DNA from 3 places in the Allobosea sp. GW822-FHT05A11 genome. Region 1 is predicted to be linked to each of the others. Evidence: riboswitches for the same ligand, from Rfam matches in the RefSeq annotation. Region 1 holds a riboswitch; each other region holds the start of a gene.
What was found. Region 1 has a riboswitch for thiamine pyrophosphate ahead of thiO (glycine oxidase ThiO). Riboswitches for the same ligand answer to the same signal wherever they lie in the genome.
Positions count from the first base shown of each region.

Region 2: another riboswitch for thiamine pyrophosphate. It lies ahead of thiC (phosphomethylpyrimidine synthase ThiC); the one in region 1 lies ahead of thiO (glycine oxidase ThiO).
Region 3: another riboswitch for thiamine pyrophosphate. It lies ahead of AC1RLU_RS13660 (LuxE/PaaK family acyltransferase); the one in region 1 lies ahead of thiO (glycine oxidase ThiO).

Region 1 covers NZ_JBXAMI010000002.1:765,966-771,597, forward strand. Annotated here, with positions in the region: gene AC1RLU_RS08875 (carboxypeptidase M32) at 1-402, shown strand, start outside; gene AC1RLU_RS08880 (Rdx family protein) at 538-852, shown strand; gene AC1RLU_RS08885 (thiamine phosphate synthase) at 969-1,577, opposite strand; gene AC1RLU_RS08890 (thiazole synthase) at 1,592-2,362, opposite strand; gene thiS (sulfur carrier protein ThiS) at 2,364-2,561, opposite strand; gene thiO (glycine oxidase ThiO) at 2,545-3,540, opposite strand; TPP riboswitch at 3,618-3,719, opposite strand; tRNA gene AC1RLU_RS08905 (tRNA-Ser) at 3,932-4,022, shown strand; gene AC1RLU_RS08910 (Lrp/AsnC family transcriptional regulator) at 4,245-4,703, opposite strand; gene putA (trifunctional transcriptional regulator/proline dehydrogenase/L-glutamate gamma-semialdehyde dehydrogenase) at 4,870-5,632, shown strand, end outside.
Region 2 covers NZ_JBXAMI010000006.1:158,512-164,143, reverse strand. Annotated here, with positions in the region: gene AC1RLU_RS20460 (hypothetical protein) at 507-1,061, opposite strand; gene AC1RLU_RS20455 (OmpA family protein) at 1,072-2,154, shown strand; gene AC1RLU_RS20450 (hypothetical protein) at 2,328-2,600, shown strand; gene AC1RLU_RS20445 (hypothetical protein) at 2,649-2,846, shown strand; TPP riboswitch at 2,917-3,021, shown strand; gene thiC (phosphomethylpyrimidine synthase ThiC) at 3,101-4,978, shown strand; gene AC1RLU_RS20435 (hydroxyethylthiazole kinase) at 4,975-5,632, shown strand, end outside.
Region 3 covers NZ_JBXAMI010000003.1:875,970-881,601, forward strand. Annotated here, with positions in the region: gene rfbB (dTDP-glucose 4,6-dehydratase) at 1-563, shown strand, start outside; gene rfbC (dTDP-4-dehydrorhamnose 3,5-epimerase) at 577-1,134, shown strand; gene rfbD (dTDP-4-dehydrorhamnose reductase) at 1,134-2,039, shown strand; gene rfbA (glucose-1-phosphate thymidylyltransferase RfbA) at 2,042-2,917, shown strand; TPP riboswitch at 3,011-3,141, shown strand; gene AC1RLU_RS13660 (LuxE/PaaK family acyltransferase) at 3,228-4,304, shown strand; gene AC1RLU_RS13665 (acyl-CoA reductase) at 4,310-5,632, shown strand, end outside.

The sequences.
Region 1 (5,632 bases):
GAAAAGGCGCTGATTGCCGACGAGATGCCGCTCGCCGAATTGCCTTCCGCCTGGAATGCCGGGATGAAGTCCCTGCTCGGCGTGACCGTGCCCAACGACCGGCTCGGTTGCCTGCAGGACATCCACTGGCCGTCGGGCGGCTGGGGCTATTTCCCGACCTATACGCTGGGTGCGATGACCGCGGCCCAGATCTTCGACGCCGCCTGCAAGGCAGAAGCCTCGATCCTGCCCGGCATCGGCAAGGGCGATTTCAGCCCGCTGGTCGGCTGGCTCCGCACCAATATCCACGGCAAGGGCTCGCTGCTCCAGACCGACGACCTGCTGACTGAAGCCACCGGCCGGCCGCTCGATGCTTCGGTGTTCAAGGCGCATCTGCGCCGACGCTATATCGACGAGGTCTAAGCGCATTCATTTTATTTATTCAAAACAAAGACTTAGAAAAAGCGCCTCATGCCGATCGGCCATGCAGCTTTCGGACTTGCATCGGGGCTTCCGAAGCGGGATGTCGGAGACGACCTCCTGCTTCGGTGACCGCTCATGACCCAGACCAAGCCCGCCCCCCGCATCGCCATCACCTATTGCTCGATGTGCAACTGGATGCTGCGCTCGGCCTGGCTCGGGCAGGAACTGCTCTCGACCTTCGGGCAGGATCTCGGCGAGGTCGCGCTGATCCCGCGCACCGGCGGCATCTTCCAGATCCATTATGACGGCGAGCTGATCTGGGACCGCAAGGCCGATGGCGGCTTCCCGGATTCGAAGGTGCTGAAGCAGCGCGTGCGCGACCGGCTCGACCCCGAACGCAGCCTCGGCCATGTCGACGGGCACACGATGTCGGCCGAGGCGGAGAGCTGAGACGCCCTTTCGTTGGCCGTCATGCTCGGGCTTGACCCGAGTATCTCGGAAACCAGTGCCTTCTCGTCATGAGATTCTCGGGTCGAAGGTTCGCTCCGCCCGAGAATGACGCCCTCTCAGGCCGCGTGCTTCCGCGTCGCCGCAACCCAGGCCTTCAGCCGGCCTTCGGGATCGGCGTTCAGCGTGATGTCGGTCACCGCCGCGACGATATCGGCGCCGGCCTCGAACACACCCGGCGCCCGCTCCAGCGAGATGCCGCCGATGCCGACCAGCGGCAGGTCGCCGATGCGGCGCTTCCAGTCGCCGAGCCGCTCGAGGCCCTGCGGGCCGAAGCGCATCTGCTTCAGGATCGTCGGATAGACGGGACCGAGCGCGACATAATCAGGCTTCGCCGCCAGCGCGCGCTCCAGCTCCGGCTCGTCATGGCTGCTGATGCCGAGCTTCAGGCCGGCCTTGCGGATCGCATCGAGATCGGCCTCGTCGAGATCCTCCTGGCCGAGATGCAGCCAGTCGCACCCCTCGGCGATGGCGAGCTTCCAGTAGTCGTTGACGACGAGCACGCAGCCGGCCGCGGCGCAAAGCGTCTTCGCCCGCGCGATCTCGCGGGCGATCTCGGTCTCGGGCCGGTCCTTGACGCGCAACTGCACCAGCTTGACGCCGAGCGGCAGCATCCGCTCCAGCCAGTCGGCGCTGTCGAAGATGGGGTAGAACGGATCGAGCTTCATGCGGGAGCGATCTTTCAGGCCAGGAAGGCTTTGCCCATGACGGGCGTGGAGGGAGCGGCCATGTCGCGCGCCTCGATCGGTTGCGCGGCAAAAGCCTGACGACCGGCGCGGATGGCGAGCGAGAAGGCCTCCGCCATCGCGGCGGGATCGCCCGCCTTGGCGACTGCGGTATTGAGCAGGATGCCGTCATAACCCATCTCCATCGCCTGCGCGGCATGGGACGGCAGGCCGATGCCGGCATCGACGACAAGCGGCACATCCGGGAAATGCTGGCGCAGGCTGCGCAGGCCATAGGGGTTGTTGAGCCCCCTGCCCGACCCGATCGGCGCACCCCATGGCATCAGCACCTCGCAGCCGGCATCGAGCAGGCGCCCGCCGACCACGAGATCCTCGGTCGTGTAGGGAAAAACCTTGAAGCCGTCATCGGCGAGAATGCGCGCGGCCTCGACCAGCGCGATCACGTCCGGCTGGAGCGTGTCGTCCTCGCCGATCACCTCGAGCTTGATCCAGTCGGTACCGAAGACCTCGCGCGCCATCTGCGCCGTGGTCACGGCTTCCTTGACGGTGTGGCAGCCGGCCGTGTTCGGGAGCACCTTGACGCCGAGCTCGCGGATCAGCGCCCAAAAGGCCTGGCCGGCCCCCCCGGAGGATTCCCGCCGCAGCGAAACGGTGACGACCTCGGCGCCCGAACGCTTCACCGCCTCGGCCAGGATCGCGGGCGACGGGTATTGCGCCGTGCCGAGGAACAGCGGGTTCTGCGGCTCGAAGCCATAGAAGGACGCCATCTCAGCCTCCCTGCATCGGCGCGACGATCTCGATGCGGTCGCCTTCGCTTAGGGCCGTTTCGGCGCGCTTGCGGGCCGGCACGAAATCGCCGTTCACCGCGGTCGCGACGATGCGGCCGCCGAAGCCCAGCTCCGCCAGCGCCTCGGCCAGCGTCTTCGCCGCGACGTCCTGCGGGGCGCCATTAAGCAGCAAGGTCATGCAGCATCTCCGGTGTTGCTTGCGGGTTCAGCACGGCATCCGCCGCCATCCGCGCCATGGCGGGGCTGAGCAGGAAGCCGTGGCGATAGAGCCCGTTGACATGGATCACGCGGCCGCGACGCGTCAGCCGCGGCAGGTTGTCGGGAAAGGCTGGGCGGGCATCGGTGCCGATCTCGACCACCTCCGCCTCGCCGAAAGCAGGGTGCAGCGCATAGGCCGCGCCGAGCAGTTCCAGCATGGCGCGAGCGGAGATGCGACGCCGCTCGCCGCTCTCGATCATCGTCGCGCCGACCATGAAGAGCCCGTCCGCGCGCGGGACGATGTAGAGCGGAATGCGCGGATGCAGCAGCCGGACAGGGCGCGACAGGCTGATATCGTCGCTGCGCAGCAGCAGCATCTCGCCTTTTACTCCGCGCAGGCCCGGGAGGACATCACGCGCCGCTAGCCCCCGGCAATCGAGGGCGATATCGGCATCGAGATCGACGGGCTCGACGGCGCTGTTGAAATGGATTGTGCCGCCGTTCGCGAGGAGGCGCTCAGCCAGCGCGGCGATGGCTTCACGCGGATCGAGATGTCCTTCACCCGCAAAGAACAGGCCGCGCGAAAACCGTCCGGCGAGATCGGGCTCGAGCACGGCGATGGCCTCGCCATCGATCTCCTCGAAATGGCTCGTGCGCTGCCCGAAGCGGCGCAATTCCGAACGATCCCGGCTCGGCGCGACCACGAGCGTGCCGTTGCGGACGACCCCACCGGCATGGCGCTCCCACCAGTCGGCCGCCTGCTGGCCGAGCCGGATCACCGGCTCCTCGGCGCTTTCGCCCTCGCACCACGGCGCCAGCATGCCGCCAGCAAACCAGGAACAGGCTTCGGCACCGATGCGCGGACCGCGCTCATGGATGGTGACCTGTGCGCCGCGCGCCAGCAATTCGGTGGCGCAGGCCAGGCCGACGACACCAGCGCCGACCACCGCGACGTTCAGGCTGGAATGAGGGCGTTCTGCCGTCATGCTCTTCCCTGCTCCCGGGAAGGCAGCGGCCTGGGCACGAGCAAAGTGTCTGCGAGCCGAAGACCGTTCCCTTCGCCGGCATTACCCGGATCAGGTACGATGGGTTGGCGCTGACCACGCCTCTCAGCCTCTCGGCACCCCAACGGACAGGCTCAATCTAATGGCTGCCCTGCGGCGGAGCAAGGCGAGCCGGCGCAGGGCTTGGTTGTCAGAGACGCCGCTTTGCGGAGGCCAACTTCTGATGTGCCCTCCCTTCACACGGGAGTGCTCGGTGGCCCACTGAGGAGCATGCACAGGCGAAGCGAAGGAAGTTGCCGACGAGGCTTGTCAAACGGCTCTGCAATCGGGCATAGAGCCTCTCGCCGGAGACGTGGCCGAGAGGCTGAAGGCACTCGTTTGCTAAATGAGCATACCCCACAAGGGTATCGAGGGTTCGAATCCCTCCGTCTCCGCCACTCTTTTTCTGCCCCTCCTTCGTTCGCTTGAACTTGAATTCGCACGCGGTTGCGTCGCACGGGCGCGCGCATTCTCATGCATCGGCGAGCGTCCGATCGGGCCTTGTTCATCGCTGTGGCGATCTCCCAGCCCGGCAGGTGCGCTGGTCGGCGGCTGGATTGGGTCGTCGCGATCAAGCAGGGCCGCCGACCGGCGATGCCGACACCGCAAGCGCGAGGGCCTCACCAGGTTTCCTTGACCGTTTCCATCGCGACATTGGTCGAGGTGTTCGCGACATGGGGCAGGTTCGAGATCTTCTCGCCCAGCACGGCCCGGTAGCGCCGGATATCCGGCGTGCGGATCTTCAGGAGGTAATCGAAGCGGCCCGCGATCATGTGGCACTCCTCGACCTCCCTGATTTTCTTGACCTCCTCGTTGAATTTCGTCAGCGCCTTTTCCGTGGTGTCGGACAGCTTGACCTCGGCGAAGGCGATGTGATCGAGCTTCAGCTTCGCCGGATTGAGCGTCGCCCGGAAGCCTTCGATATAGCCGTCGTCGACAAGCCGGCGGAACCGGATCTGGCACGGCGTCTTGGAGAGGCCGATCCGCGCGCCGAGCTCGGCGATCGAGATCCGGCCATCCTCCCTGAGCACGTCCAAGATCTTGCGATCAAGCGCATCCAAATCGCCTTCGATTGGCATTTCCTTAGGCTTTTTCACTTGCAATCCTCAAATCTGAAGTCTGAACGGACTGCAGGATAACAAAATTTAGACCGCCTGAGAATCGCGCTCATGATAAGCTCCCGCGCAAAGAACGGGAGAGGGTATCGCCCCCGGCCCGTCGCGTTCGAACCCGCCGGGACAAGCCATGAGCCAAGCCACCGCTGCCGCCGCCAACACCGCCTCCAGCCCGGCGCCTTTCGAGGGCTTCGCTCCGCCGATCCGCGAGCAGTCGGCGCTGCGCCAGGCGATCACCGCCGCCTATCGCCGGCCTGAAACGGAGTGCCTTCCGCCCCTGCTGGCGGCTGCGAAGCTGGCGCCAGCGAGCAAGCAGGAGATCGCGCGCACGGGGCGCAAGCTGATCGAGGCGCTGCGGGCCAAGCACAAGGGCACCGGCGTCGAGGGGCTCGTCCAAGAATATTCGCTCTCCAGCCAGGAGGGCGTCGCGCTGATGTGCCTCGCCGAGGCGCTACTGCGCATCCCAGACACCGCGACGCGCGACGCGCTGATCCGCGACAAGATCGCCGATGGCGACTGGAAGTCCCATGTCGGCGGCGGCAAATCGCTCTTCGTCAATGCTGCGACCTGGGGCCTCGTCGTCACCGGCAAGCTGACTTCGACCGTCAATGACCGCAGCCTCGCCGCCGCCCTGACCCGCCTCATCGCTCGCGCGGGCGAGCCGGTGATCCGGCGCGGCGTCGACATGGCGATGCGGATGATGGGCGAGCAGTTCGTCACCGGCGAGACGATCGACGAGGCGCTGAAGCGCGCCCGGCCGCTGGAGGCGCGCGGCTTCCGCTATTCCTACGACATGCTCGGTGAGGCGGCGACCACCGCCGCCGATGCCGCGCGCTACTATCGCGACTACGAGAACGCGATCCACGCTATCGGCCGGGCCGCGAACGGGCGCG
Region 2 (5,632 bases), on a different contig from region 1:
CGTTGAAACGAACGACGGGAAAAGAAAATGCGCACGAAACGCTGGTTGCTGGTCGGGACCGTCCTGCCGGCCCTCGTCCTTTCGCAAGCCGGGCAGGCCTTCGCCGAGGCCGGATACCGGGTCGCACAGGCCCCCGCCCCCGGAGACAAGGATGATCCGCGCGGGCCGCGGCGCCCGCAGCAGCCAGGCGCACAGCCCGGTCAGCGTGGCCCGGAACGCCCTGCTGCCCCGAGCGCCCCCGCCCAGCCGCATGCGCCGCGCCCGCCGCAGATGCAGCCCGCTCCGGCGGCACCCCGGCCGCAGCCTTCCGTCATGCCCGCGCCGCGCGCCGAGCCCCCGGCCGCGCGTCCGCAGCCCGAGCGCCCGGCGATGCCGCGTGAGGTGCCTGCTGCGCCTCGCCCCACGCCGAATGCCGCGCCATCTCCCCGGGAGGCCCCGGCCGCCCGCCCGACACCACCGCGCCCGCCGGCCGAGCCGACGGTGCCCGCGGCGCCGCGTACCGCGCCTCAGCCGCCCGCGCCGCCGGCCGGCGCATCGCCATCAACCGTTCCGCGTGGCGGCCCGGCTGTTCCGCCTTCGGCTGCGCCGACCCAGTCCCGCCCGCCGGGAACGCCGCCTGCGACGGCGCCGGCCGCTCCGTCCCAGCCCGGTGCCGGCGCGCCGCCCTCTGCGGTTCCGCGAGGTGGTCCGTCGGTTCCGCCCTCGGCTGCGCCGACCCAGCCCCGCCCGCCGGGAACGCCGCCTGCGACGGCGCCGGCCGTTCCGTCCCAGCCCGGCGCCGGCGCGCCGCCCTCTGCGGTTCCGCGTGGCGGCCCGGCCGTTCCGCCTTCGGCTGCGCCGGGCCGGCAGCGCCCGCCGGCCGCGGCGCCGCAGCCCGGTGCTCCCGTCCAGCCGGATGCGACCGTTCCGACGCCGCCTGCAGGGACGGCTCCGACGCGGCCGTCGCGCCCGGCTCCGGGAACACCTCCGGCCGGGGCGCCGGGCGCTCCGGCTCCTGCACAGCCGGGCGCCGCAGTCCCGACGCCGCCCGCCGGTGCCGCGCCGGTCCAGCCGGGACGCACGGCTCCCGGTATGCCTTCCGGGGGAGCGCCAGGTACGGCTGCTCCCGCGCAGCCGGGCGCCATTCCGGGCCAGCCGCCGGCCGGAGCCCCCGGCCAGCCGCCCCAGCGTGAGGGCCGCCGCGGCGGCATCTCGCCGGGCGTGGCCGGTGCGATCGGCCTCGGCGCCGGCGTCATCGGTGGCATCATGGCGACGCAGGGCGCCGAGCGCTTCGACGACATCCGTCGCGAGCGGCGGGAGCAGCGCGAGGGCGACCTCACCATCATCCGTGAGCCCGGCCGCACCATCATCCGCGACGATGACGGCCGCGCCATCATCCGCCGCGACGAGGACCAGCGCTTCCGCGATCTCGGCTGGCAGGGCCGCTCCGAACGCCGTGGCGACGAGAACCGCACGATCTTCGAGCGCCCCGACGGCACGCGGATCGTCACCGTCACGGACGAGCAGGGCCGGCTGATCCGCCGCACGCGCATCGACCGCGACAACCGCGAGGTGATCATCATCGACAACACGCTGCGCGACCGTCCGGGGCGCTTTGCCGATGATGTCGTCGTGCTCCCGCCGCCGCCGCTGCCGATCCCGCGCGAGCGCTATATCGTCGATGCGGACCAGGCCGACGAGGACCTGATCTACGAGACGATCATCGCCCCGCCGATCGCCGCGATTCCGCGCCGCTACACGCTGGACGAGGTCCGCTACTCGCCGGATCTGCGCGCCCGCATGCGCAGCGTCGATATCGATACGATTAATTTCGATACCGGCTCCTGGCAGGTGGGGCAGGATCAGGCGCGCCGCCTTTCGGTGATCGCGGATTCGGTGAAGCGCGCGCTGCAGCGCTCGCCCAACGAGGTCTTCCTCGTCGAAGGCCACACCGACGCTGTCGGCGCCGATATCGACAATCTCTCGCTCTCCGATCGCCGGGCGCAGTCGGTCGCGGAGATCCTGACGCGCGACTTCCAGATCCCGCCGGAAAACCTGACGACCCAGGGCTATGGCGAGCAGTATCTGAAGGTGAACACGCAGGAGGCTTCCCGCGAGAATCGGCGCGTCACGCTCCGGCGCATCACGCCGCTGCTCAACGGCCAGAACCAGTGACACCCGGGCGGGGCGGCTCTCCAGGCAGCCCCGCTCTTCCGCAGGCGCAGGGAACACCCGTTCCCTGCGCCTGTTTCATTTGCGGAGGACAGAGCATTTTCAAGCGAGGTGGGCACCGGTTCGCGTGAAGAAAATGCGACAAGCAATGGTCCAGGCCGAAGGGAGATGCCGCCATGAGAAAGTTCGTTCCGGTTCTGGCTGGATTGCTGGCCGCCAGCCTGCCTGGTGCAGTGCCGGTGCAGGCCCAGACGGTATCGCCTCCGGCCAGACCGCAGGCTCCCGGCGTGCCGCCGGCGCCGCGATCGGGGGAGGCGGCTCGTCCGACGACGCCCAACACTATGGCGCCCCGCGACGAAAAGCGCGGTACCGGCGAGGACAAGGCGCAGGTCCGGCCCGAGCGCGATCCGCCGATGCCCAAGCCGGTGCCCTCGATCATCGCACCTTGAGCAACCGGGTTGAGGATTTGGTAGGGTTGCCCGGCTAGGGTGCCCGCCATGAGCGACACCGTTTCCCTTGCCCAGAGCATCGTCACGATGCAGGCCGCCTCGACCCAGCAGGCGCTGTCCGTCGAGATGCTCAGGCAGAATGCGCAGGCCGATCAGGCTCTGGTCGCCATGCTCCAGCAGAGCGCCGAGCAGACGCAAGCCGCGCTGCCGGCCGGGCAGGGCACGCTGGTCGACCTGACTGTCTGAGCCCTCCGTCCAATCCGACCAGACCTTTGCACAGCCCGTTGCCAAGCGGCGGCGCTGCGCCTAACCTCGTCCGCGTTCCGAGGGGTGCCCGCAAGGGCTGAGACGGCTTTCGAAGCTGAACCCATCGAACCTGATCCGGGTCATACCGGCGGAGGGACTGGAACGCGGTGCAGCCTTGGCCTGCACCCGCATCACAGCGCTTGAACCGCTTCGACGCCGGATCTCCTGACCTGTACCAAGGAGGAGATCCCCTTATGAATGCCCACGCAAAACCCCAGAAGAACAGCGTCAAGACCGCTCCCCAGAGCGTGACGACCGGGCCGATCATCGGCTCGCGCAAGATCTATGTCGCGGCGCCCGAGCATCCCGAGATGCGCGTGCCCTTCCGCGAGGTCGTGCTGACGACGGATGCCGAGCCACCGGTACGGCTCTACGATCCGTCCGGGCCCTTCACCGAGACCGATGCGAAGATCGATCTCAATGCCGGCCTCAATCAGCCGCGCCGCGCCTGGCTCGATGCGCGTGGCTTCCAGACTGTGCCCGGACGCGCTGTGACGGCCGCCGATAACGGCCATATCAGCGAAGCGCAGCTCGTTCCCGCCTGTCCGGCTGAGCGTCCGATCCTCGAGGCGAAGCCAGGCCAGATGACGACGCAATACGAGTTCGCGAAGGCCGGCATCGTCACCCCCGAGATGATCTATGTCGCGCATCGCGAGAATCTCGGCCGGGCCGCCATGCTGGAGGGCGCGCGCGAACGCCATGCCGATGGCGAGAGCTTCGGCGCCAGCGTCCCGGAATTCGTCACGCCCGAATTCGTCCGCGACGAGATCGCGCGCGGCCGAGCGATCATCCCCGCGAATATCAACCACCCCGAGCTGGAGCCGATGGCGATCGGCCGCAATTTCCTGGTCAAGATCAACGCCAATATCGGCAACTCGGCTGTGACGTCGGGCGCCGCCGAGGAGGTCGAGAAGCTGGTCTGGGCGATCCGCTGGGGCGCCGACACGGTGATGGACCTCTCCACCGGCCGCAACATCCACAACATCCGTTCCTGGATCCTCAGGAATTCGCCGGTGCCGATCGGCACCGTGCCGATCTACCAGGCGCTGGAGAAGGTCGGCGGCGATCCGATCAAGCTCGACTGGGAGGTGTTCAAGGACACGCTGATCGAGCAGGCCGAGCAGGGCGTCGACTATTTCACCATCCATGCCGGCGTGCGCCTGCCTTACGTCCCGCTGACGGCGAACCGCGTCACCGGCATCGTCTCGCGCGGCGGCTCGATCATGGCGCGCTGGTGCCTTGCGCATCACAAGGAAAGCTTCCTCTACGAGCGCTTCGACGAGATCTGCGAGATCATGCGCCGCTACGACGTTTCGTTCTCGCTCGGCGACGGCCTGCGGCCCGGCTCGATCGCCGATGCCAATGACCGCGCCCAGTTCGCCGAGCTGGAGACCTTGGGCGAGCTCACCAAGATCGCCTGGGACAAGGGCTGCCAGGTGATGATCGAGGGCCCCGGCCATGTGCCGATGCACAAGATCAAGGAGAACATGGACAAGCAATTGCGCGAATGCGGCGAGGCGCCGTTCTATACGCTTGGACCGCTGACCACCGACATCGCGCCGGGCTATGACCACATCACCTCGGGCATCGGGGCTGCGATGATCGGCTGGTATGGTTGCGCCATGCTCTGCTACGTCACGCCGAAGGAGCATCTGGGTCTCCCGAACCGCGACGACGTCAAGACCGGCGTCATCACCTACCGGATCGCGGCCCATGCCGCCGATCTCGCCAAGGGCCATCCGGCGGCGAAGATCCGGGACGACGCGGTCAGCCGCGCCCGTTTCGACTTCCGCTGGGAGGACCAGTTCAACCTGGCACTCGACCCCGACACGGCCCGCGAATTCCATGACGAAACCTTGCCGAAGGACGCCCACAAGGTCGCGCATTTCTGCTCGATGTGCGGCCCGAAATTCTGCTCGATGAAGATCACGCAGGATTTGCGCGCCGAGGTGCTGGCCATGGGTGAAAACGAGCGCAAGGCGCTGGAGGCGCTTGCAGACGAGGGCATGGCCGCCAAGTCGAAGGAATTCCTCGACAAGGGCGGCAGCATCTATCTACCTGCGGCAGAATGAGCGCTTTCAGCGAAAAGCTCGACGCCGCCGGCGTCGCATCGATCCTCGCGCGGGTGGCAGAACGCCGCCCACGCGTCCATTGCCTGACCAATACGGTGGCGCAGAACGTCACCGCCAACATGCTGCTGGCTTTCGGGGCGGTGCCCTCGATGGCCGGCCACCCCGACGAGGTCGCGGCCGTCGCGGCGGGCGCGGGCGCGATCCTGATCAATCTCGGCACGATCAGCCCGGAGGGCGAGCGGGCCATCCCGAAGCTCCTGGCCGTGGCGCAGAAGCACCGCATTCCACTGGTGCTCGACCCCGTCTTCGTCGAGCTCTCACCCCTGAGATTGCGGCTGGTCGGCGACGTCCTGGCATCGTTCCACGTGCTGGTGCGCGGCAATGCCACCGAAATGGCCGTGCTGGAGCCACTTTTCGTACTGAGGCGGGATATCGTGCGCGTCACCACCGGCGCGGTCGACCGGATCGAGACCGAAGGCCGGAGCCTGTCGGTGGCGCATGGCCATGCGTGGATGACGAAGGTCACCGGCCTCGGCTGCGCATCGAGCGCGCTGGTCGCGGCTTGCCGGGCGGTCGAGCCGGACCCGATGATCGCGGCGGCGGCAGCGCTCACGGCCTATGGTATCGCCGGCGAGATCGCGGCCGAACGGGCCG
Region 3 (5,632 bases), on a different contig from region 1:
CGGCGTCGGACCATCTCGTCCGCGCCTGGCACCATACCTACGGCCTGCCGGTGGTGATGACCAACTGCTCGAACAATTACGGGCCCTATCATTTCCCCGAGAAGCTGATCCCGCTGATGATCATCAATGCGCTCGAGGGCAAGAAGCTGCCGGTCTACGGCAACGGGCTCAATGTGCGCGACTGGCTCTATGTCGACGACCATGCCGATGCGCTGATCACCGTCGCGACCACCGGCAAGCTGGGCGAGAGCTACAATATCGGCGGCCATAACGAGAAGACCAATATCGAGGTGGTGAAGACCATCTGCGCCCTCCTCGACGAACTCCGACCCGACTCGAAGGGTCCGCGCGAACGTCTGATCAGCTATGTCACCGACCGACCGGGCCATGATGCACGCTATGCGATCGACGCCGGCAAGATCGGCCGCGAGCTTGGCTGGACACCGAAGGAGACCTTCGAGACGGGCCTGCGCCGCACGGTCGAATGGTATCTCGCCAATCCGGCATGGTGGGGCGACATCCGTTCCGGCACCTATCGTGGCGAACGCCTCGGCGCGGCCTGAGCGGGGGGAAGACATGCTGAACGTCGAAGACACGGCGATCCCCGCCGTCAAGATCATCACGCCGAAGAAGTTCGGCGACCATCGCGGTTTCTTCTCGGAAACCTGGAGCCGCAACGCCTTTGCCGAGGCCGGGCTCGATCTCGATTTCGTTCAGGACAATCAGTCTCTGTCGGCCCCGGTCGGAACGCTGCGCGGCCTGCATTTCCAGTCCCCGCCCTGCGCGCAGGACAAGCTGGTGCGGGTCACGCGCGGGCGCATCCTCGATGTCGCCGTCGATATCCGGGCCTCCTCGCCCAGCTTCGGCAAGCATGTCGCGGTCGAGCTCTCCGCCGAGAACTGGAGGCAGCTCCTCGTCCCCATCGGCTTCGCCCATGGCTTCGTCACGCTCGAGCCGGATACCGAGGTGCTCTACAAGGTCACCGCTCCTTATGCGCCCGCGAACGATCACGGCCTTGCCTTCGACGACCCGGCGCTCGGCATCGACTGGCGCCTGCCGCTCTCGGGCCTCACCCTCTCCGACAAGGACCGCAAGCATCCGCACCTCGCCGAGATGCTGCGGTATTTCGACTGATGACACTTCGCATCGCCGTCACCGGTTGGACCGGCCAGGTCGTCTGCGCCATGCTGGAGCGCGTGCCCGTCGGCGTCGAGGTCATCGCGCTGCGCCGGCCCGATCTCGACCTCGCCGTCCCGAAGACGGTCGCGCCGGCCCTGCGTTCGGCGAGGCCCGACGTGATCGTCAACACGGCCGCCTATACCGTCGTGGATCAGGCCGAGAGCGAGCCCGAACTCGCCATGCGCGTCAATGGCGAGGCTGCCGGCGAAGCGGCGCGTGCTGCAGCGGCGCTGGGCATCCCCATGATCCAGCTCTCGACCGACTATGTCTTCGACGGTGCGCTCGACCGGCCCTATCGCGAAGACGATGCGACCGGCCCGATCTCGGCCTATGGCGCGAGCAAGCTCGCCGGCGAGCAGGCCGTCGCGGCCGCCACCGACAACCACGCCATCCTGCGCACGGCCTGGATCTACAGCCCCTTCGGCAAGAACTTCGTCAAGACGATGCTGCGCCTCGCCGAAACGCGCGACGAGGTCGGCGTCGTCGCCGACCAGGCGGGATGCCCGACCAGCGCGCTCGACATCGCCGATGCGATCTTCACCGTGGCGCGCAACCTGACTGCGCGGGCGGATGATGCGGACTTGCGCGGCGTGTTCCACATGAGCGCGGCGGGCGAAGCCGTCTGGGCCGATGTCGCCGAGGCGATCTTCGCCGAGCGCGAACGGCATGGCCGCGCACCGGTCAGGGTCAGGCGCATCGCCACGGCCGATTATCCGACGCCGGCGCGCCGGCCCACCAATTCCCGGCTCGATTGCGGCAAGCTCGCGCTCGCCCATGAGGTGCGGCTGCCGGAATGGCAAAGCTCGCTCCGGCCTTGCGTCGCACGACTTCTCGAAGATCAGGCCAAGGACCAGAGGTAACGATGAAGGGCATCATCCTGGCCGGCGGTTCCGGCACCCGGCTGCACCCGATGACGCTGGCGATGTCGAAGCAGCTCCTGCCCGTCTACGACAAGCCGATGATCTACTACCCGCTCTCGACGCTGATGCTCGCCGGCATCCGCGACGTCCTGATCATCTCGACGCCGCACGATCTGCCGCATTTCAAGCGCCTGCTCGGCGACGGCTCGGACTGGGGCATGAGCCTCACCTATGCCGAGCAGCCGCATCCCGGCGGGCTGGCGCAGGCCTACCTGATCGGCGCCGATTTCGTCGCCGGCGAGCCCTCCGCCCTCGTTCTTGGCGACAATCTCTATTACGGCCACAGCCTGCCGGAGATGATGGCCCGGGCGACGGCCCGCACGGAGGGCGCGACCGTCTTCGCCTACCATGTCCGCGATCCCGAGCGGTACGGCGTCGTCGCCTTCGACCAGACCGGCAAGGCGGTTTCGATCGAGGAAAAGCCCGAGGTTCCCAAGTCGAGCTGGGCCGTCACCGGCCTTTACTTCTACGATGCCGAGGTGGTCGAGATCGCCCGGTCGCTGAAGCCCTCGGCGCGCGGCGAGCTCGAAATCACCGACGTCAACCGGATCTATCTGGAGCGCGGCCAGCTCTCGGTGGAATCGATGGGCCGCGGCTTCGCCTGGCTCGATACCGGCACGCCCGACAGCCTGCTGGAAGCCGGCGAGTTCGTCCGGACCCTCGAAAGCCGCCAGGGCCTGCGCATCGCCTGCCCCGAAGAGATCGCGGCACGACAGGGCTGGATCTCGACGGCACAGCTGACACGGCTCGGCGAGAAGCTCGCCAAGGGCGATTACGGCCAGTACCTCATGCGGATGGCCCGGGATATCGCCGGCTGAGCGGGAGATGCCGGGCTCTCTCGGCAAGCCCCTTACGGATACCCGCCCCGCTCCGTTATCGCTTGACAGCAAGGCCCGCCGCTCGTCATCTGCTCCCGTTCCCAGGGGGGCCTCGCTAGGAGGCTGAGATTCCGCCGGCTGGGCTTTCGAGCCTTAGGCAACGCGGTGACCCTCCGAACCTGATCCGGATCATACCGGCGTAGGGATGCGGGACATGCGGCCTTGAGGCCCTGATTCCAGCTTGCGCTCGTGATCCTCCAGCGATCGACGCCCCGGCTTCGCCGTGTGCGTCCGAACGGAGTGGCTTCAAGTGACGCAAGCCGAGATCATCGCGGCGCTCCTGGCGTTCATCGCGCTTCCCGACGCATCGGAAGCCGAATTCGAGGCCGTGGCGCTCAAGGTCTTCGCCTATCAGTTCCGCAACAACGAGCCCTATAAGCGCTTCTGCCTGCAGCGCGGCCGCACGCCGCTCTCGGTCCGGCGTTGGCGCGATATCCCGGCCGTGCCGATCACCGCCTTCAAGGACCTGACGCTGAGCTGCAGCCCGCCGGAAGCCGCAAGCCACGTCTTCATGACCAGCGGCACCACGCAAGGCATCCGCGGCCGCAGCTACCATCCGACGCTCGACGTCTGGAAGCGCTCGATGCTGGCGAATTTCCGCGCGCGCTTCATGCAGGGCCGCGAGCGCATCCGCATGGGCATCCTCTTCCCCAACGAGGCGGAGCTGCCGAATTCCTCGCTCGCCACCTATCTCTCGCTCGCCAAGCGCGAATGCGGCACGGCGGATTCCGAGACCTTCATCGATGCCGCCGGGCTCGATCTCGACGGTCTTCTGTCGGCACTGGAGCAGGCTGAGACAAGCGGTGAGCCCTATGCCCTGCTCGGCGCGAGCTATTCCTTCGTGCCCGTGCTGGACGCGCTCGCGGCCAGCGGCCGACGCTTCGCCCTGCCGGAGGGCAGCCGCATCCTCGATACCGGCGGCTTCAAGGGCCAGTCGCGCGAACTCGGGCCCGACGAATTCTATGACGGGCTCAGCGCCGCCTTCGGCGTGCCGCGCGCGTCCTGCATCAACATGTACGGGATGACTGAGCTGAGCTCACAGCTCTATGACGACGGCAATGCCGTCTGCCCGTCGGTCAAATCCGGCCCGCACTGGATCCGCAGCCGCGTCGTCGACCCGCTGACCGGCGCGGACCTGCCCGAAGGCGAGCGCGGCGTGATCGTCCATCACGACCTCGCCCATTTCAATTGCGTCGCGGCGATCCTGACCGAGGATGCCGGCGAGATCGTGCCCGGCGGATTCAAGCTGCTCGGCCGCGTCGATGGCGAGGCCTCGAAGGGCTGCTCGGTCGCCGTCGCCGAATTCCTCGCAGCGGCACGAGGCTGACGACGGTGATCGAGCATGCGGGTCATCTGCCGGGCCTGAACCGCGCGGCGCTGCGCTGGCGCGAAGTTAGCCATAGCGCCTGGGGCGAGAGCGTCGCCATCGCGCTGCCGGAGCTCGACGAAGTGCAGGCCGCGGCGCTCTGTGCTCACGTGCGCGACAACGCGCGCGCCCGGCTGAAGCGGATGGAGACAGCCCGCATCGTCACGGCGATCGATGCCGCCATCGCGCGCTTGCTCGATCGCGAGCACCCGCTGCGGCGCAAGGCTGAACATCTGCTGCCGATCGTCACCGGCTATGATCGCGAGACGGTGCGCCTTGGCCTGACCGGCTATCTCAAGACCTTCCGCAAGCCGCAGCTCCTGCGCTTCCTTGCCGAGGATTTCGCCAATCCCGGCGTGCTCGACCGTTTCCAGCCGACGCCCAAGGGCGGCTATCTGCGCGCCCATGGGCCGGGGCTTCTGCTCCATATCTGGGCCGGCAATGTGCCCGCGCTCTCGCTCTGGAGCCTGATCTGCGGATTGCTGGTCAAGGCCGGCGGTGTCGGCAAGCTCGCCTCGGCCGAGCCGCTGACCGCCGGCTGGTTCGCGAGCCTGCTGGCCGAGATCGATCCCGAGATCGGCGAATGCCTCGCGATCACCTGGTGGAAGGGCGGCGAAGCGGCGGCCGAGCCGGTCTTCTTGCGCGAGGCGGACACCGTCATGGCCTATGGCGGCAACGAGACGCTGACGGCCCTGCGCGCCAAGCTGCCGATCACCACGCGCTTCCTGCCGCATGGCCACAAGATCGGCTTCGGCGTGATCGCGCGAGAGGCGCTCGACAGCCGCAAGGCTCCTACCTTGGCCCGGCTCGCGGCGCATGACGTCACCCGCTACGAACAGCAGGGCTGCTACTCGCCGCAGATGCTCTTCGTCGAGCGCGGCGGCAAGGTCAGCCCTGCAGAGTTCTCCCGCTACGTCGCGCAGGAACTCAGCTCCCTCTCCTCCCGCCATCCGCGCCGCGCGCTTTCGCAAGACGAGGCCTCCTCGATCGCATCATGGCGCGGGGCGCAGGAAACCCGCGCGATGGATGGCACCGCCGAACTTCTCGGCGAGCTGTCCGATCCCTGGAACGTCGTCCATGTCGAGACCCAGGAGGCCCTGAGCCCGACCGGGCTGAACCGCACGCTCAAGCTGGTCGCGGTCGAGAACCTCGACAATGTCCCTGCCCTCGTCGCCCCCTATCGCAGCTTCCTGCAGACAGCCGGCATCGCCGCATCGCCGGAGCGGCTGTTCCGGCTTTCCGAACAGCTTGGCGCAATCGGTGTCAGCCGCATCGCCCCGCTCGGCCGC